4 regions of the Paenibacillus sp. FSL R7-0128 genome follow, and region 2 is predicted to be linked to each of the others. Evidence: riboswitches for the same ligand, from Rfam matches in the RefSeq annotation. Region 2 holds a riboswitch; each other region holds the start of a gene.
The links. Region 2 has a riboswitch for cyclic di-AMP ahead of NST26_RS17070 (APC family permease). Riboswitches for the same ligand answer to the same signal wherever they lie in the genome.
Positions count from the first base shown of each region.

Region 1: linked by a shared signal. The riboswitch ahead of NST26_RS33830 (C40 family peptidase) and the one ahead of NST26_RS17070 (APC family permease) in region 2 are both predicted to bind cyclic di-AMP.
Region 3: linked by a shared signal. The riboswitch ahead of NST26_RS11295 (alpha/beta fold hydrolase) and the one ahead of NST26_RS17070 (APC family permease) in region 2 are both predicted to bind cyclic di-AMP.
Region 4: linked by a shared signal. The riboswitch ahead of NST26_RS33455 (3D domain-containing protein) and the one ahead of NST26_RS17070 (APC family permease) in region 2 are both predicted to bind cyclic di-AMP.

Region 1 covers NZ_JBBOCD010000002.1:27,360-35,017, forward strand. The annotation lists gene NST26_RS33825 (C40 family peptidase) at 1-367, shown strand, start outside; cyclic di-AMP (ydaO/yuaA leader) riboswitch at 756-898, shown strand; gene NST26_RS33830 (C40 family peptidase) at 903-1,394, shown strand; gene NST26_RS33835 (GNAT family N-acetyltransferase) at 1,634-2,119, shown strand; gene NST26_RS33840 (c-type cytochrome) at 2,247-2,603, shown strand; gene NST26_RS33845 (4a-hydroxytetrahydrobiopterin dehydratase) at 2,735-3,010, opposite strand; gene NST26_RS33850 (hypothetical protein) at 3,222-3,515, opposite strand; gene motA (flagellar motor stator protein MotA) at 3,719-4,519, shown strand; gene motB (flagellar motor protein MotB) at 4,503-5,324, shown strand; gene NST26_RS33865 (pseudouridine synthase) at 5,413-6,114, opposite strand; gene NST26_RS33870 (ATP-binding protein) at 6,101-7,658, opposite strand, start outside.
Region 2 covers NZ_JBBOCD010000001.1:4,138,373-4,146,030, reverse strand. The annotation lists gene NST26_RS17085 (sensor histidine kinase) at 1-782, shown strand, start outside; gene NST26_RS17080 (DsbA family protein) at 876-1,640, shown strand; gene NST26_RS17075 (disulfide oxidoreductase) at 1,637-2,071, shown strand; cyclic di-AMP (ydaO/yuaA leader) riboswitch at 2,298-2,457, shown strand; gene NST26_RS17070 (APC family permease) at 2,586-4,403, shown strand; gene NST26_RS17065 (ABC transporter substrate-binding protein) at 4,576-5,613, shown strand; gene NST26_RS17060 (FecCD family ABC transporter permease) at 5,766-6,827, shown strand; gene NST26_RS17055 (FecCD family ABC transporter permease) at 6,824-7,658, shown strand, end outside.
Region 3 covers NZ_JBBOCD010000001.1:2,751,931-2,759,588, reverse strand. The annotation lists gene NST26_RS11310 (AraC family transcriptional regulator) at 1-32, shown strand, start outside; gene NST26_RS11305 (hypothetical protein) at 155-298, opposite strand; gene NST26_RS11300 (TrkH family potassium uptake protein) at 552-1,910, opposite strand; gene NST26_RS11295 (alpha/beta fold hydrolase) at 1,937-2,752, opposite strand; cyclic di-AMP (ydaO/yuaA leader) riboswitch at 2,760-2,893, opposite strand; gene mnhG (monovalent cation/H(+) antiporter subunit G) at 2,892-3,251, opposite strand; gene NST26_RS11285 (Na(+)/H(+) antiporter subunit F1) at 3,241-3,534, opposite strand; gene NST26_RS11280 (Na+/H+ antiporter subunit E) at 3,534-4,016, opposite strand; gene NST26_RS11275 (Na+/H+ antiporter subunit D) at 4,022-5,497, opposite strand; gene NST26_RS11270 (Na(+)/H(+) antiporter subunit C) at 5,494-5,826, opposite strand; gene NST26_RS11265 (Na+/H+ antiporter subunit A) at 5,814-7,658, opposite strand, start outside.
Region 4 covers NZ_JBBOCD010000001.1:7,768,439-7,776,096, forward strand. The annotation lists gene NST26_RS33430 (tRNA1(Val) (adenine(37)-N6)-methyltransferase) at 1-303, shown strand, start outside; gene rsmI (16S rRNA (cytidine(1402)-2'-O)-methyltransferase) at 300-1,205, shown strand; gene NST26_RS33440 (AbrB/MazE/SpoVT family DNA-binding domain-containing protein) at 1,856-2,110, opposite strand; gene NST26_RS33445 (HD domain-containing protein) at 2,386-3,669, shown strand; gene NST26_RS33450 (TatD family hydrolase) at 3,724-4,494, shown strand; cyclic di-AMP (ydaO/yuaA leader) riboswitch at 4,694-4,922, shown strand; gene NST26_RS33455 (3D domain-containing protein) at 5,209-6,369, shown strand; gene rnmV (ribonuclease M5) at 6,531-7,082, shown strand; gene rsmA (16S rRNA (adenine(1518)-N(6)/adenine(1519)-N(6))-dimethyltransferase RsmA) at 7,079-7,658, shown strand, end outside.

The DNA of each region.
Region 1 (7,658 bases), on a different contig from region 2:
AAAAACCATTGGAACGTCGTATAAAACCGGGGGCACAACCACCAGCGGCTTCGACTGTTCCGGATTTACCAAGTATGTGTTCAAGAATGTCGGGCTTACCTTGCCCCGTACCTCCAAAGCACAGTTCAAAGTTGGAACAAGTGTATCCAAGAGCAATCTGCGTTCCGGTGATCTCGTGTTCTTCAATACCCTGGGTAACGGAGTGTCCCATGTCGGTATTTATGTTGGAAACGGGAAGTTCGCACAGTCCTCAAGTTCACGTGGTGTAACCATCAGTTCGATGAGCCAGTCCTACTGGGCCAACCGCTACGTTGGCGCCAAACGAGTAATGAGCACAACAGCCTACCAAGCTGTCGCTTACGATTGACCCCTTGAAGCATACCCCGAATATTTCAGCCTCTAACAACTAAATGTAACTTATACGAGCTCGGGATGATTATTGCCGTAATCATTTCCGGGTTTTTCCTTTTCCTTATTCTACCTTTTACACCGAATTCGCAGCCTTGAAACAGCATTTTTTTGCAAAAACAAAGAAATAATCATATAAATTAACCCCTGCGCATAGATATGAGTCTTTGGAAAGGGCTATAACTCTAAAAAACAGCAAAAAAGATGCATTAATATGTTATAAGTGATTGCCAAGCGCCGAAGTCTTTGTTACAATTATCGCAGTGAGTTTTTAGTAACATTTTTGTAATTATTGAATCGATTTTAACAAAGGTTTTGTCATGTATTGAATGAACCGCTAATCCTAATCAACAGTCGTGCCGAGTTCCCTAATGAATTAGGGAAACGGGGGAACCACTTTGGGTGAATTGACCTCCTATTCTAAGAGGGGTCATAGGGGACCTTCAACCGAACCCTTAAGCTAACCTCGTAGGCATTGGAAGGGGTATTTACTTTTGAAGAAGAAGCTAGCAGCCGCAGTACTAAGCTTGTCCATTATCTTCACCATCGGAGCAGGAAGCGCTTTCGCGGATTCCAAAATGGATAAAGTGATCGACAAAGCCATCGGAACCAAATACGTGTCCGGCGGTACATCAACTAACGGGTTTGATTGCTCCGGATTTACAATGTATGTTTTTGATAAGATCGGCATTAACCTGCCCCATCAATCCGGCTCCCAGTATCAGATGGGCTCTGCCGTGTCCCGTGACGAGATGAGACCGGGCGATCTTGTATTCTTCAATACAAGCGGTAAGGGCATATCCCATGTAGGTATTTATGTTGGTGACGGCGAATTCGCCCATGCCTCTTCCTCACGTGGTGTAACCATCAGTTCGCTGAGTGACAGCTATTACGTCAACCGCTACGTTGGCGCCAAGCGAATCATGAGTACAGATGCCTACAAGACTGTAGCTTCGGATTCCCAAGACAACGATGATGTACAATAATCCTTTGTAACCTAACGCTCTTTTCCGAGATTTTTGCCGAAATCTTGGAGAAGGGCTTTTTTTGTCTATAAAATTACTTACCCCTCTCTATATTTGTAAAACACTGATTCTGCGCTTTCGGAAAATATATTTTGGCGTTTGTCAAGTTTCTGGATTTCCGCACGGAAATTGCGTCGAAACTCGCTGTTTTTGTATATAATTATATTGAATTTATTTCCCCTGGAAGGAGGCCTCGCCTAATGATTAGCTCCCCGCTAACCTTTTACGTGGTGCCTATGGAGCCGCAGCATGCCGCTGAGATCTGTGAGTGGAGCTACAAGCCGCCGTATAATATTTACGGCTGGATGTCCTGGGAGCAGATGCAGGCGCTGGGCGTGGAGTTCGGAGACCCGCAGCTGCGAAGTAGGCAATATGTATCGGTTGTGAATGGAGAGGGGGATCTGTGCGGCTTCGCCCAGCTCTTTCCGATGGAGGGGGTAGTCCGGCTTGGTGTCGGAATGCGGCCCGAGCTGTGCGGCCATGGAATGGGGCATCTGTTCATGAAGGCTATTGTGCAGGCAGCACGGTCGCGTTACCCGGAATGTGAGATCGACCTGGAGGTGCTGACCTGGAACCAGCGCGCCATCCGCGCCTACCAGAAATGCGGGTTCACCATAACGGATACCTATGAACGCCGCACTCCGACCGGTAATAAGCCTTTTTATTGCATGGTCTATGAGGAATAGCACCGGAGACAAGAGAGTTTTGCAAAAAATGGATCATTTGTGTTCATTTTTTTGACACACATACTATGATAACGCTTCACCATCCGCTATAATGGAGACAGCAGCTTACATGGAGGGACGGATGCAGATGCAGAAATGGATCATGAGCGGTTTGTTTTTTGCCGCCTGTGCCTTTGCAGTAATCTTAATGTTTACCCTACCCGGTAAATCCGAGGTGGCGGAGCAGAACAAGCCGACCATGCCGGAGGTTGTGCTGGACGCTGCGGGCGCAGAAGCCACAGTGAAGGCCAATTGTATCTCCTGCCACGGAGACCAGCTTCAGGGCGGGGCGGGACCCAGCCTGCAGCAGGAAGGCGCTTCGCATGACGCAGCTCAGATCTTCAGCATAGTCACCAAGGGCCGCGGACAGATGCCTCCCTTCAAAGACAGGCTGGCCCCTGAAGAGATTGCGAATGTAGCCCTATGGCTGGCCGAGAAGAAATAATCCGCAACCTGTACTCACACCATGCTCCTCATTTTAAATGTATAATGCCCGTGACGAGGATAACGAACGATCCTTGCACGGGCATTTCTATTAATTAGATATTCCTGTTGTCTCCATAGGGGCCTTGTCCTCTAGCGGGTCTTCTCGAATGCCTCATTAAATTCATGCGCCTGGCGGAGATCAAGCTTCTCCACATCTGCAGCCAGCCGCAGAACAACCGTCTTGTAATCAATGGTGATATGCGGGTGATGGTCAAAGGCCTCCGAAATTGTCGCTACCTCATCCACAAAGGCAATTCCCTTCATATATTCACTGAACATATATTTGCGCACCAGCCTATCCCTCTCCAGCTTCCAGCCCTCAAGCTTGCCGATCTGCTCCTGCAGTTGTTCCTCAGTTAATTGCAATTCGTTTCCTCCCTTGCTAAGTTAACGGTTCCTTCAGCCTGCTCTTCTCCTTCAAATAAAACATCCCTCAGCTTCTGAAAGTCCAAGGGATGTGCCAGGCCAAAGATTTTTGATTAAATGTATTCTGACATCCCGGCAATTAGTACTCCACTTCCAATTTTAACATGGCCGGATGCCCGGGACAAACCCGCTGCCGCATTTTTCCCCTGCTTTATACAAGAACGACCGAAGCCAGATCCTCATCGCCCAGCAGAATATTAATGCGGTGTGTTTCTTTATCGTACATCACAACTCCGCTGCCCACCTGAATGACCGGCTCGTTGCCCAGTGCGTAGAACAGGTCTTCCGCAAGCGCCTCCCAGACCTCCTGCCTCGATTCCTCCGGCAGATTCGTCCACTCTTCAGGCTCCATTTCAAAAAAAATGTACCCGTCTGTAATCCGTCCAACGGCTCCTGTCAGTTCAACCAGAATTTCACCGTAATCCCTGCCATGCTTAACTCCCACATCAATCACTCCGTTTTCTTCGCTGATGAATAATAACCTACCTTATCTATTATAGCCGAAAAAATCACTTCACAAAAAAGGGAATGATGTCGATAAAGAAGAATATACGTGATTTGGTTACGAACAGAGTGTTCTCCCGCGGTTCAAGGACGAATTACGCGGTTAGTCGATCACTTCTTAATTCTCATGGACGAGGTGCATAAATGGAAATCTCAACAATTCTAGGCCTGGTGTTTGGTCTGATCGCAGTAATCTGGGGGATGATACTCAAGCATGCTCCACTTGCAAGCTTGAACAACCCCGCTGCCTATGTCATTATTTTTCTTGGCACGGCTGCCTCCATCTTCATGGCCTTTCCGATGTCGGAAGTCAAGAATTTCCCTAAGCTGTTGAAGATCCTGTTTACGAAGAAAAAGATGGTCGGTAAGCCCGAACTGATTACCATGTTCATGGAATGGGCATCCATTACCCGCCGCGAAGGGCTGCTGGCTCTGGAGTCCAATGTCGATGAAATTGAAGATAATTTCCTCCGAAACGGCATGCGGATGATTATTGACGGCAATGATCAGGAGTTCGTCCGTGATGTATTAATGGAAGATATTCATGCCACTGAAGACAGACATAAAGCCGGAGCCTTGATCTTCTCCCAAGCCGGGATGTATGCCCCTACACTAGGGGTACTCGGGGCTGTTATCGGGCTGATTGCCGCCTTGGGTGATATGAGTAATATGGACGTCCTGGCCCACGCGATTGCCGGTGCCTTCATTGCAACCCTGCTCGGGATATTCACCGGTTATGTCATGTGGCACCCTATGGCCAACAAGCTGAAGCGGATATCCAAACGCGAGATTGAAGTCCGCCTGATGATGGTGGAGGGTCTGCTCTCCATCCAGTCCGGGGTGTCTACCATAGCTATTAACCAGAAGCTGTCCGTCTTCCTGACTCCGTCCGAGCGTGCCAAGCTGAGCGAGAAGGAGGGGGCTTCCAGTGAGCAAAAAGACTAGGCATGAGGAACATGAAGAGCACGCCGATGAATCCTGGCTGCTTCCCTATTCCGACCTGATGACCTTGCTGGTTGCTCTGTTCCTTGTTATGTACGCCATGAGCGCTACGGACGCCGTGAAGTTCCAGCAAATGGCTGAAGCCTTCAATTCAGCGCTCAGCGGCGGCGGCGGCGTCCTGGAGTACCGGTCGGATTCTCCGACCAGCACCCAGCTGGACCAGGGCAAGCAGGATAAAATGAACAGCGTGATCTCCAAGAACACCGGCACCTCCGATCTGTCCAAGCTCCGTGCCAAGGAGCAGGAGGATCTGGAGAAGCTGAAGAAGCAGTTCGACCAGTACATCAAGAACAACGGAATGACTGACTTGCTTAGCACCAAGCTGAATCAGTCCCAGCTGATGATCACGATTAGCGACAATGCCCTCTTCGCTTCGGGACAGGCTGTAGTGAAAGATGAATCCCGCCAGTTGGCCAAGTCGATCTCAACTATGCTGCAGCAATTCCCTGATTATGAAGTATTGGTGCAGGGGCATACCGATAATGTTCCGATCTCCAACAGCACGTACTCCTCGAACTGGGATCTTAGTGTAGATCGTGCCCTTGAGTTCATGAAGATTCTGCTGCTGAATCCCAACCTGGACCCGACGAAGTTCAGCCCGACCGGCTCTGGCGAATATCATCCCATCGCTAGCAATGCTACGGCTGCCGGGCGGGCCAAGAACCGCCGGGTAGAAGTATCCATCCTGCGTAAATATAAGGACGCTGCTGCGGAGACAACGGATGTCTCTAATGTAACAGCTCCCTGATAGTAAGGAAACAAATAAGAGCTGCTTCGAACGGCCCTACCAGGGGTCTATCGGAGCAGCTCTTATTATAGGTATGGGCATTATAATCTTATTGCAGCTGATAGTTCAGCATAGCCCCCAGCTCTTGCTTCTCTTCCTGGGACAGCTCCCGCCATTCTCCAGTCTTCAGTGCGCCAAGGCGGATATTCATTACCCGGATGCGCTGCAGCCGCCGGACTTCATAACCGAAGGCACTGCACATGCGGCGGATTTGCCGGTTCTTGCCCTCAGTCAGAACGATACGGAATACCCGCTCACTAATACGCGTAATTTCACAGGGAAGTGTCTTACTGCCCAGAATTTTCACGCCGGTGGACATACCGGTCAGAAAAGAAGGCGTGACGGGCCGATCTACAGTGACCACATATTCCTTCTCATGCTTGCCTTCTGCGCGTAAAATTTTGTTAACAATGTCACCGTCATTGGTCAGCAGAATCAATCCCTCTGAATCCTTGTCGAGCCGCCCGATCGGGAAAATCCGCTCCTCATGCCCTATGAAATCGACAATATTGCCTTGAATATGCGCTTCTGTAGTAGAGGTAATGCCAACCGGCTTATGAAGCGCGATATACACGATCCTGCTGCCCGTCTGAAGCGGCTGTCCGTCAATCAGGACAATATCTCCGGCCTCGGCTTGGCTGCCCAGCATAGCGGGCTCCCCGTTGATGGTGACCCGCCCTCCCTCGACCAGCTTGTCTGCTTCACGGCGTGAACAATAGCCTGTCTCACTGATGAATTTATTGATTCTCATGTTCGTCTTCACTCCGTTCTATATTCATAACGGCCGGCGGTACTGGCTCCTTCGCTTCAGGCAGCTTGATAATTACCTGTGCCCCCCGGCCATACTCGCTTCTAATCTCCAGGCTGCCCTTATGAGCCTGAATGATCCGCTGGCTGACCATCAAGCCGAGACCGGTTCCGGACTCTTTGTTCGTAAAGAACGGCTCTCCCAGCTTGGGCAGCATATCCTCAGGGACGCCTCCGCCCTCATCCGTGATCACAACAACCACAGAATCATCCTGCTCCTGCTGCTCCACGGTAATCGTTCCCCCGTCCGGCATCGCTTCGATCGCATTTTTGATTACATTGATAAATACCTGCTTCAGCTGATTCTCCTCACAGTGCACCATGGCGGGTACTCCCGAGAAATGTGTGGTGAATTCAATGCCGAACAGGTGGGCCTGACTGTCCAGCAGGGAGATGACATCGCCGACAATATGCCGCAGATCCCTTTGCTGGAAATGAACAGCCTGCGGCTTCGCCAGAATCAGGAACTCACTGACAATCATATTGATCCGGTCCAGCTCCGAGAGCATCAGATCAATATGCAGCGGAACGAGAACCTTCTTCTCCTGCTGAAGCTGCAGGAAGCCCCGCAAGGTGGTCAAGGGATTACGGATCTCATGGGCAACGCCTGCGGCAAGCTGGCCGACTGTAGTCAGCTTCTCCGAGCGTCTGAGCAGCTCCTCGATCCGGTTGCGCTCGGTCATGTCACGGGATACATGGACAACCGACTGCGGCTGGCCCTCTTCATCCCGGATAACCGAGCTGCTGACGCTGACCTCTACCAGGGAACCGTCACGCTTCAGCCTGACGGTCTCCACAGGCGGCAGAGATGCCCCGTCCTTAAGCTGCTGCAATCGTATACTCTCCTGCTGCTGCACAGTGGCCGGAACCAGATAAGGCGGCTTGACCAGAGCATCCGCAGCGCCCCATCCATAGAGATCCTCGAACGCTCTGTTCGTACTGATGATCCGCCCTTCCATATCCACCGTGTGGATGGCATCCGAAGTGCCGTTAATGACCGACTCCAGATGCTCCTTAACCGCACGGTTCTCCTCCAGTGTCTGCCCCAGCCGGTTCGTGTGCTGCAGCAGATGTGAGGTCATCGCATTGATGCGCTGGGCCAGCTGTCCAAGCTCATCGCGGCTGGATACATTAAGCGGGGGCTCGAACTTGCCCTTGGCCACATCATTGACCTTAGCCAGTATATCCTGAATCGGGCGTGTAACAACACCGGCCAGGACATAACTCGCCAAGAGAAAGATAATAAGCAGCAGTACCGAGGTGGTGATATTATTGAACAGCTGCTCGCGGATGACTGAGGAGATCGCCTGGTAGTCCATGACTACACTGATCACATAATCCGCCGCTCCCGGCCGCTCAATCGGAATGAAGCTTTTGAGCACTCTTTTACCCAATGCCTTCGTATCCAGCGTTACCGGCTCGCCCTTGTTCAATGCTTCACGGATTGCCGCCTTGTCCTCTGCAATATTGCCGTAGGAATAGGTTCCG
Region 2 (7,658 bases):
CGGAGAGTGCGGTGACGATGAAAAGCGAGTTCCTCGCCACCATGAGCCATGAAATCCGCACGCCGCTGAACGGCATTATCGGCGTCAACCAGCTGCTGTCCGAGGAGATCAGCAATCCTGAGCATCTGGAGCTCCTGCGGCTTCAGAGTACAAGCAGCCATGCTCTGCTGCATGTGATGAGCGATATTCTCGACATCTCCCGGCTGGAGGCGGATGCCCTCTCGCTGAACAAGGATTCTTTCGGGCTGAAGGCGCTGCTCCAGGGCTGTATGGACCTGTTCATGGTGAGCACACAAGACAAGCCGTTATCTCTGGAGCTTCTGATCGAGGAGGGGCTTCCTGACAAGTTCACCGGGGATGCTGCGCGTATCCGCCAGATTCTCATCAACCTGATCGGCAATGCGGTGAAATTCACGCCATCCGGCACGGTAACGGTTAAGGTGGAGTCCTATGGCGTCAGGGAGACCGCTCAGGCGCTGCAATTCATGGTGCGCGACACCGGCATTGGCATCTCACCGGATAAGCTGCAGCTGCTCTTCCAGTCCTTCTCGCAGGTGGACGGGTCGCATACCCGTAAGTACCCCGGCACGGGTCTGGGCCTTGCGATCTGCAAGAAGCTTGTAGACCTGATGCAAGGAGAGATCTGGGCAGAACCGGCAGAAGGGGGCGGCACACAATTCTTCTTCAGAATTAAGCTGCAGTCGCAGGAGCATTCCCCGGAGGTATTTTTCGGCAAGGATACAGGGGAGGGGGAGTCAGCGGAGGAGAATGAAGCCGTATAAGACAGCGATTGCCAACAAGAGAGTTAACATTATATAATTTGAAAGTAACTATTCTTTTATCACGATAGTCCTGAGGACGGAAAGGAACTCTCTTTGAGCAAAACAAAAAAGAACAATGTCACGGCTCCCCAGATGAGCAAGCAGGAGAAGCGCAGGGCAGAGCAGGAGCAGCAGAAGCAGAAAACGAGAATTCTGATCGTGAGTACGGTGGCCATCGTCATTATTATTTTTGTAGGCTTATTTATGCTGGCATCGAAGGACTCTTCGCCTGCCGGTACAGACAGTAAGCCGGTTGCCTTCAATTACAGCGAAATGATGCGGCTTGGCAAGGAGGATGCTCCGGTCAAAATTGTGGAATTCGGCGATTTCAAATGTCCGGCTTGCGCCCAGTTCACCGGTGTGATCAAGCCGCAGATCGTTCAGGGCTATGTCGATCAGAATAAAGCAGCCTTCTATTTCGTGAATCTGGCCTTCCTCGGTACGGATTCCAGAACGGCCTCCCTGGCAGCGCTATCGGTCTATCATCAGAACCAGGAAGCGTTCTGGAAGTATTTCGATGCGATCTATGCCAATCAGGGGAATGAAGAGAAGGAATGGGCTACACCTGACTTCCTGGTGAGTCTCGCCAAGCAGCTGGAGCTGCCGGTGGATTACGACCTGCTGCGCAAGGACATTGACGAGCGTACCTACGTAAGCGAGCTGGAGCGGGATATTCAGCTTGGCACCGATACGGGCGTAACGAATACGCCTTCCTTGTACGTGAACGGCATCAAGGTGAAGGAGCCTTTCAATATGGAGGCGATTGACGCCCAGATTCAGGCAGCAACAGCAGCAGCGGGAGCAGGGACCGCCCAATGACCGCCTTCTCTGCCTTCTGCCGGCGTAACTGTCTCTACTTGGCCTGGTTCGTCTGTGTGGTGGCTGTAGCAGGAAGCCTGTATCTCAGTGAGGTCCTAAATTACGAGCCCTGTAAGCTGTGCTGGTTCCAGCGGATCTTCATGTATCCGCAGCTGTTCCTGCTGGGGATCGCCACCTACCGGGGGGACAAGCGGATCATTCCATACGTGCTTCCCCTTAGTCTGATTGGCGGCAGCATCTCCATATATCATTATGCGGAGCAGAAAATTCCGGCGCTCAGCAAGGTGCTTCCCTGTACCATCGGCGTACCGTGCAACAAGGATTATCTGAACTGGTTCGGATTTATAACGATCCCTCTGCTTGCACTTATAGCCTTTGCCTTAATCTCCATTCTGCTCTGGACAGGACGCAAAGAGGAGCCTGCGGAGTAAGAAGCTGACGGGCAGAAGGAAGAGAAGAGAATACCCTTAATTTTAGTAAAAAATAATATGCAAAAACCCTGTAAAATCACGTGGTAAAGGGATAATGAAAGAGAATGAAAGATCAAGACATACCGGATGATGAATTTGGTTGTTTTGAGTGCTTTTCATTCTTTTTTCATTTGTTTCCACGCTTTACGGAAGACGTGTTGTAGCTTAATATTAGTCCTTGTGAGAAGTTGAATATGCGCTGAATTTTCCGGAAGGAAAAACGGGGGAACCACACTTTGGCCAAGGCCAAAAGGGGTGAATCGGAGCAGGCTACTTGACCTGTAACCGTAGGGCTACCACAGTCCGAATCCGCCAGCTAACCTCGTAAGCCACTAGTGGGATAATGACCATGCACACTAAGGCATGCGGATCATTTCCGTATGCTTATTTTGGTGCCTGCATTTATGAAATCCACTTATGAAAACAGCGCAGGGAAACCCGTTTCAACTTAACCAAGAGAGGAACTGTTACTACAATGGTAAGCAAGGTAAAACGACTATTGATCGGGCGTCCGATGAAGTCGAACGAACTCGATCATGAAAAGTTATCCAAGGTGAAAGCACTGGCTGTCCTGTCTTCTGATGCGCTCTCGTCTGTAGCCTACGGAACAGAACAAATTCTGATTGTACTGGTGGCCGCCGGGTTCACCGCTATCTGGTACTCCTTGCCAATTGCATTAGCCGTATTGGGCCTGCTGGCTATTCTGATTCTGTCCTACCGGCAGACGATCTTCGCTTATCCCCAAGGCGGGGGCGCGTATATTGTCGCCAAAAGCAATCTAGGGGTGCATACCGGCTTACTGGCCGGCGGCTCTCTGCTGGTGGATTACATTCTGACGGTGGCGGTAAGTGCGTCGGCGGGGACGGATGCAATCACTTCAGCTTTTCCAAGTCTGCATAATCATAGTGTTCTGATAGCGGTATCTGTTATCGTGCTCTTAACGATTGTTAACCTGCGGGGAGTGACCGAATCGGCCTCCTTCATCGCTATCCCGGTCTATCTGTTCGTGGTTTCCATCTTCGTGCTCATCATCTCGGGGGTCTTCAAATATATGACCGGCGGCGCCCATGCCCATGTTCCTGAGATTGGCTCGGCCGTATCGAACGTGAGTATGTTTCTGCTGCTGAAGGCCTTCAGCTCCGGCTGTTCGGCTCTGACCGGGGTAGAAGCGGTCTCCAATGCCATTCCTAACTTCAAAGCGCCCGCGGAGAAAAATGCAGCCAAAACGCTGATGCTCATGGGCCTCATTCTCGGGGTAATGTTCACAGGTATTACGCTGCTCGCTTACTGGTACGGTATCATGCCTGATGAGAAGGCCACCGTGGTCTCACAGATTACCGAATCTACCTTCGGCCGCGGCGGACTGTACTTCTTCATTCAGGGGATTACGGCGGTTATCCTGTTCCTGGCAGCCAATACGGCGTACTCGGCCTTCCCGCTGCTGGCGTTCATGTTCGCCAAAGACAAATATCTGCCCCATGCCTTCATGGTGCGCGGCGACCGGCTGGGCTTCTCCAACGGTATTATTTTCCTCGGTGTTATGTCGGCTGTGCTGGTGGCGGCGTTTCACGGGAATACGGAAGGACTCATTCCATTATATGCAGTAGGGGTATTCATTCCGTTCACGCTGTCGCAGCTGGGCATGATGGTCCAATGGTACAGAACGAAGCCGAAAGGCTGGCAGAGCAAGTTCGCCGTCAATACGGTGGGGATGCTCACTACATTAACGATCACCCTGATTTTCATAATCACTAAATTCTCCAGCGTGTGGATGGCCTTCATCTTCCTGCCGGCTGTTATCATCGTGTTCCACCGGATTCACCGCCATTATATGAATATTGCCGATCAGCTGCGGATCTGCCCGGCTACCGATAAGCCTTGTATCAAAGGAAGCACCGTAGTCGTTCCGGTCGCCGGTGTGACTCGTGCTGTACTGCATTCGATCAGCTATGCGAAGTCATTGACAGATAATGTGGTCGCTGTATATGTAGGCTTCGATGAAGAAGAGATTCACAAGATGGAGCAGAAGTGGGAGGAGTGGAACCCCGGCGTACGCCTGATCGTCCTGCGCTCCCGCTACCGCAGCATTATCCGCCCGCTGGTGAAGTTCATCGATACAGTAGAGTGGAAGACCTCTTCAACGGATCATATTACCGTCCTGATTCCGCAATTCGTGACCAAGCACTGGTGGCAGGCGGTGCTGCATAATCAGACCAGCTTGTTCATCCGTTCATATCTGATGAATCAGAAGGACATTGTAATCGCGACTGTACCTTTCCATCTGCATAAATAATATAGAAGATTAGGAAGATGGCTGTTTCTGCTTAATGCGGAGACGGCCGTTTTTACGTTATTATAAGTTATTGGTTGACATAGAGAATGAGAATCAATATCATCAGTATAGACAAGATGAAGGTAACAGAGCTTTTGCCAATCATGAGGGTAACATACAGGAGGGGTATTCAATGTTTTCGTTCAACCTGCAAGGATCAAGAAGCGGGAAGCTGGCGGTGGCCGGACTTATGACTACAACACTGCTGCTGTCCGCTTGCGGAAATGATAATAGCAACGCAGGCAGTAACGGTGGAGCAGGCACCGCACCTGCGGCAACCGCAGAAGCGACTGCGGAGGCCACTGCGGTACCTGCAGCAACTGCTGCACCCGCTGTGGAGAAGACCGTAACGGATGCAATGGGACATAAGGTGACCGTTCCCGCTAATCCGCAGCGTGTAATTGCTTCTTATCTGGAGGATTATCTGGTAGCACTCGGCGTGACTCCGGTTGCCCAGTGGTCTACGAAGAATGGTACTCAGGCTTACCTGGCCGCTGAGCTTAAGGACGTTCCGCCGATCAGCTATGACCTGCCGCTTGAAGCCGTCACCAGCTTCACGCCGGATTTTCACATCGTCCAGTCGGAGGGCTCGGTTCAGAACGGTCTTTATGACCAGCTGAATAAGATTGCACCAACCTATGTACTCGGCGATGAGGTCAGCAGTGACTGGCGCGCAGCCTTGCTCAAGATCGGTGAGCTGCTCAATAAGACACCGGAAGCGGAGAAGGCTATTGCAGACTATGACCAGAAAGCGGCTTCAGCCAAAGCGGCTGTCTCAGCGGCAATTGGCGATGATTCAGTAGCGGTTCTGTGGCTGGTGTCCAAGAATTTCTTCATTGTAGATGAGACCCGCAGCAGCGGTGCGGTATTGTATGGCGATCTTGGAGTGAAGCTCCCGAATCTCGTGACCGACATTCCTGCAGAATCCAGAGCACCGTGGAACCCGATTTCACTGGAGAAATTATCTGAGCTGACTGCAGAGCATATCATTCTGGTGAATAGTGACAAGGCAAGCGGAGCTGAGATTACAGAAGGTGCAGTCTGGAAGGGAATTCCGGCCGTTAAGGCAGGGAATGTTCATGAATTCGGCAAAGATACCAGCTGGCTGTACAGCGGCCCTATAGCCAATACCAAGACCATCGATGATATTCTGAGCAGTTTTGTAAAATAGGTTCTTTACCAGCCGGAGAATTGTGCAGGCTTTTATATCCTTAGGATATAGAAGCCTGCCTCTTTTTTAAGTTGAACAATATTCATATCTTTGCGATAATGAGAATCATAATCATCTATATTTCCCTAATAATCCTGATAAGGAGACGGCATATGGCTTCATCCACAGATTCTGCTCTACAAGCTCCTTCTGTTGAAGGGAACACATCTGTCCGGTCGCGGCCGCTTGCCGCTGCTGTTATTCTGGTGCTGGGAATAGCAGCGATTGTCTTCGGCCTGATGGTATCCGTATCGGTTGGTGCGGCGGATATCCGGCTGGCTACCGTATGGGAGGCGGTGTTCCGGTTCAATCCGGAGCTGCCCCAGCATCAGGTCATCCGGGAGCTGCGGATTCCCCGGGCTGCCGCAGGAGCGCTGGTCGGCGCATGTTTTGCCGTTGCCGGTGCGATTATGCAGGGGATGACCCGCAACCCGCTGGCGGATTCCGGACTGATTGGTCTTAATGCAGGTGCGGGCGTTGGACTGGCCCTGGCTTTTGCCTTCGCGCCAACACTATCCTTCGCGTACATCATGCTGTACTGCTTCCTTGGAGCGGCTGTAGCCTCACTGCTGGTATTCGGGATCGGATCGCTCTCCCATAGCGGACTGACCCCGCTTCGGCTGACCCTCGCCGGTGCGGCAGTAAGCGCCATGCTGCTGGCGGTCAGCCAGGGCATTGCTATCCTGTTCAGCCTCTCCCAGGATATCGCCTTTTGGATGGCCGGGGGGATTGGAGGAGCGAGCTGGAAGCAGCTGCAGGTAATATCTCCTTGGGTCGCGGCGGCCCTAATCGGTGCGCTGATGTTGTCGCGTTCGATTACGCTACTGAGCCTGGGCAGGGATGTTGCAGCAGGTCTCGGACAGCGCACCGGTCTGGTACAGACTGCAGGGATGATTATTGTCGTCATCCTCGCCGGAGCGGCAGTCTCCACGGTGGGGCCGATCGCTTTTGTCGGATTAATGATTCCGCATATTACGCGTTACCTCGTTGGGGTTGACTACCGCTGGATTATTCCCTGCTCCGCAGTCCTTGGAAGCATTCTGGTCCTGGTGGCCGATATTGCGGCCAGGATGATTAATGCGCCATACGAAACACCAATAGGTGCCTTAATTGCAGTATTCGGCGTACCGTTCTTCATCTATCTGGCCAGCAAACGCAAGGGGGAGCTGAAATGAACCGTTCCACCTCATTCCCCCCGGCCAAGCCGCGCCGTTCCAGAGAGGCTGGTATTCTGACACTGCTTGCTGTGCTTATCGTCATTCTGTTTCTGGTCAGTATGAATACCGGCTTAATGCGTCTGTCACCGCTCGAAGTTCTACATACCCTATCCGGCAACGGCACCAAGCAGCAGCAGCTGATTCTGTTTGATTTCCGGCTGCCGCGCATCGTGATCTCCTTGCTGATTGGTGCAGGCTTTGCGGTCGCCGGAGTGATTCTGCAAGGCTTGTCGCGTAATGCTCTCGCTGAGCCTTCCACCCTGGGGATCAATGCCGGAGCCGGATTCGCCGTACTGATCTTTATCTCCTTTGTACCGTCTACTACAGCAGCTCCGATCCTCGTGCTTCCGCTACTGGCGCTTGCAGGGGCCTCGCTTACTGCAACACTGATCTACTTCCTGTCTTACAGGAGGGAGGATGGGCTCTCGCCGACACGGCTGATCCTGATCGGGATTGCTGTGGGTGCCGGGATATACGCTTTTCAGCTTATTTTGTCATTAAGACTCGACCCGCAGAATTATCAGTTCGTAGCCATCTGGCTGGCCGGCAAAATCTGGGGCGGAGACTGGCGGTTTGTGCTGGCCCTGCTGCCCTGGATATTGATCCTGCTGCCCTTCGCATTCTACAAAGCCCGGGTGCTCAACGTACTGAATCTGGGCGATGAGCTCTCCAAGGGACTGGGCCTGCCGCTCGAACGGGAACGGCGGTGGCTGCTGGCTGCGGCTGTTGCGCTGGCAGGAGCCTGTGTATCGGTAAGCGGCAGCATTGGTTTTGTCGGGCTAATTGCGC
Region 3 (7,658 bases), 1.4 Mb from region 2:
CCCCCTCAGAGTATATGAGCAGGATTTATTGAGAAATTGTATGGAGGGCTTGTTGTGTCTATTACACGCGGCTTTTCGAACGAACCCTGGAAATTGAACTCCGCGTCCTCCTTAGAGATACAGCCGGGAAGCCCCGGCTGTATCTCTGTCTTATTCACCTGTATAGCGAATTGCTTGATGCGCTCGCCCACTTGATCACGAACCCGCACCATTCTTTATCCTTTAACAATCCCATAATTGTAAGTCTGGTTTTGTCACCCAGTACCTTTAATTTCTCTGCCATTTCGATGTTGAACATATGCACTGTCCTCTTAGAATTCTTAAATACGTGGTACATAATTATGTACTTATATATTAGATACCATGTCTCAAAAGCAAATATTAATTCCTGCTTCCTTCCAATCGGACCCTGCATTTTATACAATACTTGCAAAATGCAATCAAATTATTTATAACTAGGTTATGAGATAAAAACATCTTCAACCCAATAAACAAAAGAAGATAGCACAATAACGTTGAAAATCATTAGAATTAGCGCAGCTCAGTAAACTTTACCCGATAAGCAGCTTATCCTCCGGATACCGATATTTTTGCTTCACATTTTTTTGTGCCAGTGCTAAAGCTAAAGTCAAAGGCCCTAGTCTCCCGATGTACATTGTAATTATGATGATGCATTTTCCCAGTGGCGAAAGTTCTGATGTTATTCCCATAGACATTCCTACAGTTCCAAATGCAGAGGTTGCTTCAAAGAGAAGCGCCAGGAAATCTTTAGGATGAGCATATTCTGTAATGGATAGAAGAAAGGTGGCTGTAAGAACTACACCCAGGGATATGGTCATTACTGCCAGTGCCCTGAATATGATATCCTGGGAGATGCGTTTTTTAAGCAGTTGCACATCTGTTTTCCCCTTAATCGTTGAGACGATACTTAACATAAGTACAGCAAATGTGGTCGTTTTTATACCTCCTCCAGTCGATCCGGACGAAGCCCCAACAAACATCAGGAAAATCATAAAAAATTGTGAGGCCGGGAGCATTGCTCCAATATCGATGGAATTAAAGCCGGCTGTCCGGGTAACAACACCCTGAAAATATGCCGCCCAAGTTCTTTCACTCCAAGAGAGAGTACTGAATGTTTTTGTGTTAAAAAGTTCAATCGCAAAAATCACCAAAAACCCTGCCATACAAAGGAGTCCAGAAGTAATTAAAACTATTTTTGTATGAAAGGAAAGATCTCTCCATCTTCTTTTCCGGTACAGATCCAGAATCACCGTGAACCCAATCCCGCCGATGATAAACAAAAAAGAGATAACAATATTAACTAACGGGTCACCCACATAGCGGCTCAGACTGTCTGGCCATAATCCAAATCCGGCGTTATTGAAGGCAGACACTGAATGGAATATTCCATAATAAATGGACCTTGTTGTTCCTAGTTCATTTGCCCATCGAAGGGCCAACACTATAGCTCCAGTTGTCTCCACGATAAATGAAATGAGAAAGATACTGAGTGATAACCGCACGACTCCTTGTGTTGTTACAGAATTAGATGATTGCTGGATAAGCAGACGTTCTTTTAATCCAATCTTTTTCCCCAAGATCACGGCGATCAAAACACTGAATGTCATAAATCCCAAACCGCCAATTTGAATCAGAAGTAGGATAATGACCTGTCCAAAATGAGAAAAATCGGTACCGGTATCAAGTACAACGAGGCCCGTTACACATACGGCTGAAGTCGAAGTAAACAGTGCTGCCAGCCACCCTATACTAAGTCCGCTGGACGAAGATATCGGCAAGGCCAGCAGCACTGTACCAAGAAATATAGGGACTGCAAAACCGAGTAAAATGATTCTGGATGAGGTCAGTCTGAGATTTGTGATGAAGGATGAGATTTTGTTAAAGAACATATCATTGGCTCCCATTATAATTCAAGTTAGTTGCCAGCTGCCGCCCGCTGAAAACTATGCTGTTCCCTAAGATAATCCAGTAATATACGGTTGAAGAGCTGGGGCTGACACAGATGAGTCGGATACATCGCATCCTCAAGGATCGCCAGACGGGCAGACGGATACTTGCTGGCTGTTCTTTTCACCTGCTCCAGCGCCCATTCATTCTGATTCCCGGATACAACAAGAACAGGAATCTGCAGCCGTAATGCGAACCCGTAGCTGTCCGTTTGTCTAAGTGCCAGCCGCTGCTTAATTAATTCCGTTGTCCGTTCATGCACAAGCTCTTTCCTGAGAATATGATAAGCCGAGAGCCACTTATTGTAGGTGATGCGCAAGGAACGGACGAACATTTCGGCAGGAAGATAATGGGCCGCCCATGCGCAGACCTCAAAGATTCCTTTCATTTTACTGCCTCTCGCCGTGTAATCCTCCTGAAAATAACTGTCCACCAATACCATATTTATTATCCGTTCAGGGTACAGATAGGCGAATTTCTGGGCGAGCACAGCACCACTGGAACAAGCTACGATAACAGCCTTCTCTACAGATAAAGCGTCCAATAACAGCTTCAAATCTTCACATTGTGTGTCTACGATCCGGCTGATCTCCACATCCATTTTACCCGATTGCCCGTTCCCTCTCAAATCGAATACGATCACTTTGGCACGCTTGCTGAAATAATCCGCTTGCGGCTCAAACAGATGATGAGAGGTCGAATAATCATGAATAAAAACAATAGGCAGACCGCTGCCCGACATCTCATAATACAGCGACGTTCCATTCACTTCAATATGCGGCATATACAGTGCATCCTCTCATGAACGCTTGCGGGGTTAGCTGCCGGATTCGGGCCTGAAAGTAGCCCTACTCGTTTTTCCCGAGATTCACCCCATGTAACCTGGTTCCCCCGCTTCCTATAAGGAATTCAGCGATTAACTATTATTTTACAGACGTTTCCTTGCTTTCTTCCCCCAGCACCTTCAGGTCATCCTGAACGCTTCCCTTCCATAAGGGCACTCCGGAACGGTAGGCAGCCCGGCCATTTAAGTGACCTGCTACCGGTGAAGTGATGAATACAAATACAATCGCCAGCAGAAGCTTGACATTAACCGTTCCGTCTTTGAACCAAAAGTACAGGAAACCTCCTGTCAGCAAACACAATACCCCGAAGGTTGCACTTTTGGTAGCCGCATGTGAACGCAGATAGACATCGGGCAGCCGGACTAAGCCGAAGGCACTTAAGCCGCAGAAGACTGCACCCATTACCACAAGAATAGAGCTAATCAGTTCACCTGTCATTGGGGTTCCCTCCATCCTCTATAACGGCTCCCCGTTCAATATATCTGGCCAGTGCCGTAGTACCAATAAACGTCAGAATCCCGATAACCAGAATGACTTCTATAAAATCCTGGGTATCCAGCAGCATACTGAAGACGGTTATCATAGCGAGTACATGAATGCCGATCGTATCGAGTGCGGCAACCCTGTCGGAGCGGGTTGGCCCTTTCAGGAGACGGAACAGGCAGGCCAGCATCGCCAGAGCCAGAATGATCATGGCCACGGTTAGCATAACTGGGATCATTAACGGGTCACCTCCCTGATCGCTCGTTCGAAAGTGCCTCTAATCTGCGTGACCATCAGCTGTGCATCTTTAATATCAATAGCATGAATGTACAGCGTCTTGCCATCCTTGGACACATCAAGAGTCAGGGTTCCCGGTGTCAGACAAATCAGGCACGAGAGCAGTGTGACCTCCCAGGGTGTGGCCAAGGCAGTCTCATAAGCAAAGATACCGGGACGTATAGCCAGTTTTGGACGGATGATATGGCCAATGACCACGAAATTCGAGACCGTAAGTTCACGGGCAAAGATCAGCAGAAGCTTCAGTACAGCCCATATACGTATGAGATAGAAGGTCCGGGGCTGGGACCTGGATTTCCTAAATAACAGTAAAAGTCCGATGCCCAGCAGATAACCTACTAAGAAGCTTGAGCCAGAGCCATTGTTATTTATCGCCATCCACAGAAAGGCAATCAACAGATTAAACAGGAATTGTAAGGCCATATTCACTACTCCTTCATTATGGCTTCAATATATAGCGCAGGTGAAGCCAGAACCTCGCCAGCCTGCGATACATAAGTATACACATACTCCGCTCCGATCCCCATTGCAATCACAAGCAGCAGCAGGCCGGCAGCCACAGCCGAAGCAACCTTCAAGCTCACCTTAGGCTGCTCTTCCTTGGGTTCATTTCCCCAGAAGGCCAGCCTGAACACCTTCATCAGGGAGAACAGCACCAGAAAGCTTGATCCCAGACCAATGAGGGACAGCGTCAGCATCCCCTCGGACAACGCTCCACGGAGGATCATAATTTTGCCGGCAAAACCGCTAAGCGGCGGAATCCCCACCAGGGCGAGCGCCAGAATAAAAAACATCCAGCCGAGGAGCGGATACTTTCTGATCATCCCGCCCATACTGCCTAGCCGGTCAGTTCCGGCTGCGGATATAATCATCCCGCCCAGAATAAACATAAGTCCCTTGGCCAGCATATCGTGCAGCAGATAGAAGACTGCCCCATTCATTGAATCTGCAGTCCCTGCAGCAAGCCCAAAGGCTACAAATCCAACGCTGATAATGACGTTATAATTCAGAATCCGCGGGATATCCCTATAAGCCACTGCCCCCAGGCTGCCCAGGATCATGGTAGCAGCAGCCATCCAGGCGATCCAGTCATGAGTGAAGCCGGGATCGTTCACGAACAACAACGTGAAGGTGCGGATGATTGCATAGAGTCCTACTTTGGTCAGCAGGGCACCGAACAACGCTCTGACAGCCGCCGGAGGTGCACTGTAGGACCCTGGAAGCCAGAAGAACAGGAATAGTCCTGCCTTCAGGGAGAATACAATCAAGAACAAAACAGCAATCACATTAAGCACGCCGCCTTGTCCCGCTTCAGCGATACGCTGGGACAGGTGCGCCATGTTGAGCGTTCCTACCGCTGCATAGAGATAAGCTACCGCAGCTACGAACAGTGTCGAGGATACGATATTAATAAGCAGGTATTTCGACGTTTCTCTTAGCTGAAGCTTGGTCCCACCGAGTGAGATGAGCGCATAAGAAGAAATCAGCATGACCTCAAAAAAGACAAACAGGTTGAAAATATCCCCCGTAAGAAACGAGCCGTATACCCCGACCAGCAAAAACTGAAAGAACGTATAGTAATAGAACCGCTCCCGCTGCTCTCCAATACTGCTGAAGGAGTAGCACAGAATCGCAAAACTGACGATCGAAGCCATCGTTACCAGCAATACAGCAAACATATCACCTACAAATACAATGCCATACGGAGGAGCCCAGCCCCCCATCTGCAGGGTCAGTATGCCCTCGGAGTGGACACGTGTAACCAGCAGCACCGCAATCAGAATGTTAAGCAGACCGCTGAGCGCACTAATCACGCGCTGAAGCCGGATCTTCTCTTTGAGAAAAATCAGGATGACAGCCGTAGCCAGCGGAATGAGAATCGGGAGCACCAATAGATTACTCATTCGTTGTCCTCCTTAATGCTGTCCATTTCATCAGTACCCCGCGTCTGATAAGACCGGTATGCGAGTACGAAAAAGAAAGCTGTGACCCCAAAGCTGATGACAATGGAGGTTAGAATCAGCGCCTGCGGCAGCGGATCAACATAGGTATCCGCCTTGCCTAGTACAGGGGCTGCCCCCCTTTTGAGCCCGGCCATCGTGAGCAGCAGCAGATGGACTCCATGCGTCAGCAAGGAGGTTCCCAGCACAATGCGCAGCAGGCTTTTGGAGAGAATCAGGTAAACACCGATCATGAACAGAATTCCGACCGCTACCGCCATTACGAGTTCCATTTCTTCTCCCCTCCGATCGATAAAATGATGGTCATCGTCACGCCGACTACAGCCAGGAATACACCAAGGTCAAACAGGACGGCAGTCGCCAGCTCCGTATCGCCAAGTACTGGCAGATGGAAGTGGCCGAACGTGTGACTTAGAAAAGGAGCGTCAAACAGGAATGAACCTGACGCTGTCAGAATAGCCAGCATGAGCCCGGAAGCTGTAAGCAGCCGGTAATTCACAGGGAGCACCTTACGTACCTGATCCATTCCAAATGCGATTGCAATGAGCATAAGCGCAGCAGAAGCCATCAAAGCCCCGATAAAACCTCCCCCGGGATGATTATGCCCGGCAAAGAACAGATACAGGGAGAATATCAGAATGACAAGGACAATCCCCTTGGAGATCGTCTGTAGAATCACATCATTGCTGCGCAGCGGCAATAGTTCTGTCTTGGAGGGCTCCAGCGGCGGCAATTCCGTCTCCATTCTCAGATGAATCAGACCATAAATGGCCAGTGAGGCGATGCCAAGCACCATGATTTCAAACAAAGTATCAAACCCGCGGAAATCTACCAGGATGACGTTGACCACATTCTTGCCGCCAGCCCGGTTGTAGCTTTCCTTCAAGAAAAACTCGGAGATCGGTTCAAAAGGACTGGTACCCATAGCCGCCAGAGCAATCAACGTCATCGTGATACCAGCTCCAGCCGCAATAATCAGATTGGGCAGCTTAAAGCGCAGAGGCTCCTTCTGCTTCTTCAGCTTCGGTAAATACCGGAAACAAAGAAGGAACAGAATGACCGATACGGTCTCTATAATCATCTGTGTGAGTGCAAGATCCGGTGCCCGGAAAAGAACGAAGAGCAGCGTCACCATATACCCCACACCACCGGTGAAAAGAATCGCGTTGACACGTGACTTGGCAAATGGAACTGCAAAGGCAGCCAGCAGCATGGCTGCTACAACAGCCAATTCATAAAAAGACAATGAGGCATACTGATCCATACCAAAGCTAATGCCCTGCTGCCGTAGCAGAACTGTGAGTAAGGAAATGATGAAAAAGCTGAAAATATAGAGCAGGTAATGGCGACCCGAACCAGTCATATAAACATCGGTTAAGCGTCTTGAACCATTCTCGAGCAGTCTTAACGAGAAGTCATACATACGGCTCAGTGCATTGGTTCCGCCGGCTTCACGGTCTAGAACACGTAACCGGGTATAGATTCTAAACAACAGCGTACCTGCTGCTATAACACCGAGGGTCATGAAGATTTCTGGTGTCCATCCATGCCAGAAATGAATAGAAACCTCAAAGGCTTCTTCCGGTGCGAGCAGCCCCGTATGAATGGAAGACATTGCCGGTTCAATCAGCGTGGCAGAGACCAGATCAGGGAAGAAAGCGAACACTACTGCAAGTGAAATCAGAATCACGGGTGACAGTAAGAGACCCAGTGGAGCTTCATGCGGAACTTTATCCAGTTTGTCCTCCCTCAGCTTGCCGCGGAAGGTCTTGAAGACAAAGATCATGCTGTATACAAAGGTAAATACACTGGCAATCCAGGCAATCACCGGAAAGAGCTGTGTCCAGTATCCTGAACTCAGGATGTCAAACTCCCGGATATTGAGTACAGAAGTGAAGAACATTTCTTTACTAAGGAATCCGCTGAATGGCGGCAATCCAGCCATAGAGAATGTCCCGATCAATGCGATAGAGAAGGTGACCGGCATGAGAGACATAAGCCCTCCAAGCTTGCGCAGATCACGGGTACCCGTCTCATGGTCAATGATGCCCACAACCATAAACAGACTGCCTTTAAATACAGCATGGTTAATGAGATGAAAGAG
Region 4 (7,658 bases), 3.6 Mb from region 2:
GAGGTCATTCAGGCCTGTGTCCGGCTGGTCCGTACCGGAGGCAAAGTCAGCATGGTGCATAAGCCGCAGCGCCTCGTGGATATTATCAGTCTGATGCGGAAGCACCGGCTGGAACCGAAGCTGATCCGCTTTGTACATCCCCGCGCCCATCTGGAAGCGAATATGGTTCTGATCGAGGCCGCGCGTGACGGGAAGCCGGAGGTGCGTTTACAACCGCCTTTAATCGTATATAATGAGGACAATCAATATTGCCCCGAGATTATGGATATTTATTACGGAAACAAAGAGGATACGAGCCAATGACCATACAATGCCAAAGCAGCTTTCAAAATAATCATGACGGAGCGAAGCCCGAAGGATGCGGAAGTCTGTATCTGGTGGCTACGCCGATCGGCAATCTGGAAGATATGACATATCGTGCAGTACGCATGCTGAAGGAATGCGATATTATCGCCGCTGAGGATACGAGACAGACGCGTAAGCTGCTGAGCCATTTTGAAATTACACCGTCCATGCTGTTCAGTTACCATGAGCATAACAAGGCCGCCAGTGGGCCGGAGCTGATACGCTATATAATAGAAGGTAAAAATCTGGCACTCGTCAGCGATGCCGGTCTGCCGGCGATTTCCGACCCTGGTGCCGATCTGGTAGCTCTGGCTGTCAGCCATCAGATTCCGGTGATTCCGGTGCCAGGAGCGAATGCCGCCTTGTCGGCTTTGATTGCCTCAGGGCTGCCTACCGCCAGCTTCACGTTCGTCGGCTTCCTGCCTAGAGAGCGCAAGGACATAAGGGCCGTTCTGGCATCTCTGCGTTCTGCCCAAGGGACACTGCTCTTCTATGAATCGCCGCACCGAGTTGCCAAGACCCTTGTTCATTTGCAGGAGGCCTTCGGCAACCGCCGGATCACACTGGCGCGTGAGCTGACTAAGCGATATGAGGAGTTCCTGCGCGGAACGATTGAAGAATGCAGTAGATGGCTGGAGGAGCATCCTCCGCTTGGAGAGTACGTAATTATCCTTGAGGGAGAGAGTAAAGAGGAGGCCGAGCTGGCCGAGTCTTCCTGGTGGCGTCAGCTTAGTACCGGGGAGCATGTAGCCCACTATGAGTCTTCTGGTTTAACGCGTAAGGATGCCATGAAAAAGGCAGCGTCTGACCGCGGCTTGTCCAAGCGCGATATTTATAATGAACTCCTGGAGCGGAGTTAGAACACTGCTGTGCTGAAGTTATTCGAATTCCAGTGAAAACCTAAAAATGGTTTTATTCATCTGAGCATCCAATGAAATAAATGTATTCTATACACTTATATGGATTGTAATATTCCTTTTATTAGTTATAGTTGTAGTTTATACATTTATATGTATAGGAAAAGCCAGTAACCATCCAGCACCCAAGTCGCTAATCACTCTATGGTTAAGCGATTCTCGCAGAGAGAGCGGGTCTACGCAGATCAGTCGCACGAGAGCACCCGGCGCAGCCGACACAGGCAGCCTGCCTGTGGCGAAACCCTTCGACTGGCAAGGCCTGAGGAATCACCGCAGGGAGGCCGAGGAGGGCCGGTCCACCGCCAACCCCAGCTTCCTTCCGCGCCTGTTGCAGAGATCCGCCAAGCTTCCGGGTGTCCAGAGGGCCGGGGCCCTTGGGGCCCTCCCTGCAGGGAGGGTTTGGGAGGGTAAGAATCAGAGGTTTAAGAATTAGATGTGAGGTTTAGGAAGCAGACAGGGTAGGAAAAAGGGGCATCCGGGGAAAGTCCCCGAAAATAGCGCAAAAAAATACCTCCCGCGCGAACGGGAGGCCAAGGAGATATAAAAAGGTTAGAATTAACAATTGGATTAGTTCCTATTATACCCTATTTATTTTAGTTTGTCACAGGGGTAGGGATAGCCGAAATGCATTCATGACAAACAATTTTACCTTTGAAGTAAGTTACATTCTCAGCATTGCCGCAGAAAATGCAAGCAGGCTCGTATTTCTTAAGCATGATCCGCTCACCGTCCACGTAAATTTCGAGCGCATCTTTTTCTCCAATGCCCAGGGTGCGACGCAATTCAATTGGAATAACGACCCGTCCAAGCTCATCTACCTTACGTACAATTCCTGTTGATTTCATCATTACAATCGTTGCTCCTCTCAATGTTCAAAAGCGTCATTATTCGACATTCTTCACTGTTTTATGATATTTATAATACCAACCATTCCCAAAACAGTCAACCTTTTTTCAGGCTAATTTTAAGAAATCTTTTGAGACCACATTTATTCCGCGTTTGATCGGGCAAATCACTCTTAAAAAGCTTATGAAGATGTTTGTCGATTTGGCAGTATATGAATCGCTAATATTCGACAAATAGCGACAATATATTATATAAAACAAGAAAAGGAGATGATTTCATGAAGCAACCGCTGTCAGAAGAGAAGGTATTTAAGGACCCGGTTCACAACTACATCCACGTACAGGACACTATTATCTGGAGATTGATCAACACTAGGGAATTTCAGCGTCTGCGGCGCATCCGGCAGCTGGGCACCTCCTATTTGACCTTTCACGGGGCGGAACACAGCCGGTTCTCCCATTCTCTGGGGGTATATGAGATTACGCGGAGAATTATTTCCCAGTTTGAACGGAGCGGCTATAAGGACTGGATGCCGGAGGAGAGACTGCTTACCCTGTGTGCGGCACTGCTGCATGATTTGGGGCATGGCCCATTCTCCCATTCTATAGAAGAAGCTTTCGAAATGGATCATGAAGACTGGACCTGCCGTATCATTCTGGAGGATACAGAGATTACGGCTATTCTGCGTGATGTGGCTGAAGATTTCCCTGTTAAAGTAGCCTCGGTCATCTCCAAAACCTATGAGCATGAAATTGTTGTCAATTTGGTGTCGGGACCGCTGGATGCTGACCGGATGGATTATCTGCTCCGGGATGCATACTATACAGGGGTGAATTATGGAACCATCGACATCGACCGGATTCTGCGGATGCTGCGTCCTTATGACGGCCGGGTGGTTGTGAAGGAATCGGGGATGCATGCGATTGAGGATTACCTGATGTCACGGTACCAGATGTACTGGCAGGTCTATTTCCACCCGGTAACCCGCAGCTCTGAGATTATTCTCAGGCAGATTCTCCGCCGGGCCAAGGAGCTGGTGCAGCAGCAGCATGCCTTCCGCTTCATGATCGAGCCCTTAAGTGATCTGTTCAGCGGAGAGGTAACGGTAGGGCAGTACCTGCTGCTGGATGAAGCCTTGATGCAGACTGCCTTCATGCAGTGGACGCTGGAGGAGGATGACATTCTGAGCGACTTGTGCAGCCGGTTTATCCATCGTAAACTGTATAAATATGTGGAGATGGAGCATTTGGATTCTGACACGATTGACGAAATTCGCCGCAGCTTCGCCGGTGCGGGACTCCGGCCCGATTATGATCTGGAAATTGATTATCCCACCGATCTTCCCTATGATGTGTTCCGTCCGGGAGACGGCTTTGACAGCAAGCAGATCCTGCTTCTGGACAAGCATGACCGGCTAAGGGAAATCTCCGAGGTCTCGGATATTGTTCGCTCTATCAGTGGTATTCACCGCGGCAGATACCATCTGTATTTTCCGCAGGACAGACTGCAGAAAGCCCTTCCACAGCTGCCGCCGTCCATCGCAGAGATTTTTGCCAAATAAGCAGATCAAGCTTGGAATTATAGATACAATAACAGGCCGAAAGGATGTAATGTAATGCAGTTATTCGACACCCATACCCATCTGGATGCTCCACAATTCGACGAAGACCGCGAAGAGGTCATTGCCAGGGCGCTGGAAGCCGGCGTCAGCAAGATGATCAACATCGGTTTTAACCGGGATACGATACCGACTACCATGCAGCTTGCCGAGAAATATGATTATATTTATGCAGCCGTTGGCTGGCATCCCCAGGATGCCATCACGATGAAGGACGGAGACCTGGAGTGGATCGCCTCCTTATGCGCTCATCCCAAGGTGGTTGCCATCGGCGAGATTGGACTGGATTACTACTGGGATACCTCTCCTAAGGATGTGCAGCATGAAGTATTCCGCAAGCAGATCGGGCTGGCCCGAGAGCTGAAGATGCCGATCTGTATTCATAACCGTGATGCTCATGAAGATGTGATCCGCATACTCCGTGAGGAGAAGGCGGGCGAGGTTGGCGGCGTAATGCACTCCTTCTCCGGGAGCTGGGAAAGTGCCAAGATGTGTCTTGATTTGGGCTTCCATCTTTCTTTTGGAGGACCGATTACGTTCAAGAATGCCCGGGTGCCCAAAGAGGTGCTTGCCCAGACTCCGCTGGACCGGCTGCTGATCGAAACTGACTCCCCATATCTGACTCCGCACCCCTTCCGGGGCAAGCGAAATGAGACCGCTCATGTGAGGCTGGTAGCGGAGGCGGCCGCGGCAATAAAAGGGATTGAATTACAGGAATTGGCGGAAATTACGTATGCGAACGCACTGGAACGATTTGGGATACTCTGAAAACAGGAGTAAAAGCGGTGAAAAATGAAGTATAGCGGATATATTAAACTTTTATGACGGAAAAACGGCCGATTATTACAATATTTTAATCATTTTTTTACGTAAACGTGGTTGAATCGTCCTTTACAACATGTATCAAAACAGGATATCATCTTTTCAGTGCAGTGAGCTGTTGTAACTGTGACAGTCACTAATTTCATGGATCGTCTCGCTGAGTCTCCGTATGGAGAACGGGGGAACCAATAATGCGCTGCCGCATGAACGTACAAGAGTACTGGCACAGAATTGCCGCAGGCATTATTTGATTTCTTTACGTGGTCTTTGGGGTGAATTTGAGGGCAACCGCCGTGAGCGGGTGACCTGAGATAGGGCGTCTCTCTTATGTCCGAACCCGACAGCTAACCCCGTAAGCGCAAGTAAGAGAGGAAACCTCGTGCATAAGCATTCCGACGTATTCGACACCGGGAAGCCACGAAAGAGTCCTCTATGAGCTCTTTTTAGGCTTCTTTTGTTTTGAATAATGAGAATGCTCCCGGCATACTGTTATATAACAGATCTCCGGAGTAACTATGCCGAGCAGGCGATCCATGAGCAGGAAACGCTGAAGCAAGTGCGGGCGTATCCTGTTGCAAACTCAAACCTAGTTTCGTCAGAAGTGATACAGTCACCTTGAACTAACTTGGACGACGGGGCTATGTAAGGAGGATGGAGAGAGTGGGCGTATTCCAACCAGAGGTATCCCATGATTCGCAATCATCCAGCAGGTCTTTCGCATTACGGTTGAAGCAAGTGAATCCCCGCGTAGTTTTACTTGCCGGTGTGGCATCGATTGTTATCGCACTGTTAATACTGCTGTACGTACACGGTCAGAGCAAAAAAGAAATTACCCTAGTAATAGACGGACAGGTACAGACACTGGAGACGCGGGAAACGCTGTTCAGTGATGTGCTGGCTAAGGAACAGATTTCGCTGCAGGCGCATGATGAATTATCTATTGGCCTTAGTGATGAAATAAAAGACGGCGACCGTATCGTGATTAACACTGCGCAGAAGTTCGCTCTTACCGTAGACGGAAAGACCGAGACGTTATTTACGACCGAGGATACCATTGGTCAGGCCATCGACAAGCTGGGCTACAGCCTGGAAGGCTTAGACAAGATTTACCCTTCGCTAGAAACCGCAGTATCTGCAGACATGGAAATCAAAATTGTCCGGATTAACAAGCATGTGGTTCAACGGACAACTAATTTGCCTTTCCGGGTCATTAAGACAGCAGACCCCTCATTGACCAAGGGAACCGTAAGAGTGGCACAGGCAGGTAAGCCTGGCGTAATGGTCCAGCACATCGAGAAGATCTATCAAGATGGCGAGCTGGCATCCATGCGCATGATCGGCAAGGAAGTACAGACGGTTACCAAGGACAAAATCATTGCCATTGGAACCAAGCCGCTTCCTAAGCCCGTCGTAGTTACTGCCAAAGTTTCCAAACCTGTAACAACCTCCAAGTCATCTAAAGCCAGCGCAAAGGCCAGCAATGTTACCAGTAAGGCTGGTGTGGATTTCGAGTACAAAAGAATGATCAAAAACGTATCCATGACTGCATATTCGTCTCAGGAACCGGGTATTGGAACACGTACTGCCTCCGGCACACGCGTAACGGAAGGCCGCACTATAGCTGTAGATCCTAGTGTTATACCGATTGGCTGGTGGGTGTACATTGAAGGATTAGGGTTTCGCCGAGCAGAGGATACTGGCGGTGCCATCAAAGGCAACAAGGTGGATGTCTATTACGATTCACTGAGCCATGCCCGTAATTTCGGCCGCAAGTCGCGCACACTCTATGTGATCGGACCTGTAAAGCCGGAGCTGAACTAAATGTAAAGTCTTTTGCAAATTAGCGGTTAATACGATATAGTGAGGGAAGCACTTACGAAATTTTAGAGAGCTGCCGCTCATCACTTATACATTCTTTAGCCAAAAAGAAGGGGAGCGAATCCTCTTCTTTTTGCGTTCTGGAGTAAGGAGTAAAAATATTTATGATTAAAGAGCTAATTGTGGTTGAAGGGAAAAGTGATACCGTTGCCGTTAAGCGGGCGGTTGAGGCCGATACGATTGAAACCGGGGGTTCGGCAGTGGATAACAGGGTCATTGCCAAGATCAAGCTGGCCATGGAGCGCCGGGGTGTAATCATTCTTACCGACCCGGATCATGCCGGAGAGCGAATCCGCAAAATCGTCGCGGCCAAGGTGCCGGGCTGCAAGCATGCCTTCATCCCGGAGAAGGATGCAACCCGCAAAGGAGATATCGGAATAGAGAATGCTTCGCCTGAGGCTATCCGCCATGCGCTGGAGCATGTACATACCTCCTTCGAGGGGGCGCCGCCCATCATTGGGCTGGATGAGCTTATGGCCGCAGGGCTGATGGTGCATCCCCGGGCGGCTGAGCGCAGAATGCAGCTTGGCAATCTGCTCGGTATCGGTTATTGCAATGGCAAGCAACTGTACAAACGTCTGGCGATGTTCGGCATTACCCGCGAAGAATTCGCGCAGGCCCTCGCCCAAATTGATCAGGGAGGCATTACTTCATGAGCGGTATCGAGAATATCTCGTCCCCAACAAGAACCAAAGCGATAATTCAGCGTTACGGATTCTCCTTCAAAAAAAGCCTGGGCCAGAACTTTCTGATCGATCAGAATATTCTGGACAAAATCGTGGATGCCGCCGGTCTGGACAGCACAGCCGGTGCGCTTGAGATTGGGCCGGGGATCGGAGCACTGACGGAACGGCTGGCGTTGACGGCCGGGGCCGTCACTGCGGTAGAGATTGACCGCAGGCTGATCCCGATTCTTAGGGATGTCCTGTCGCCATATCCCCATGTAAAGATCCGTAATGACGATGTGCTGAAGGTGAATCTGCAGGAGCTGTTCGCTGAGGATTTCGCGGGGAGGGACCGGGTTAGTGTCGTAGCTAACCTGCCGTATTATGTGACTACACCCATCCTCATGAAGCTGCTGGAGGAGAAGCTGCCGCTGGATAATATCGTGGTCATGATCCAGAAGGAGGTTGCCGAGCGTATGGCGGCGTCTCCGGGCGGCAAGGAGTATGGCAGCCTGAGTATTGCCGTCCAGTATTACAGCGAGCCTGAGCTGGTCTGTATGGTGCCGC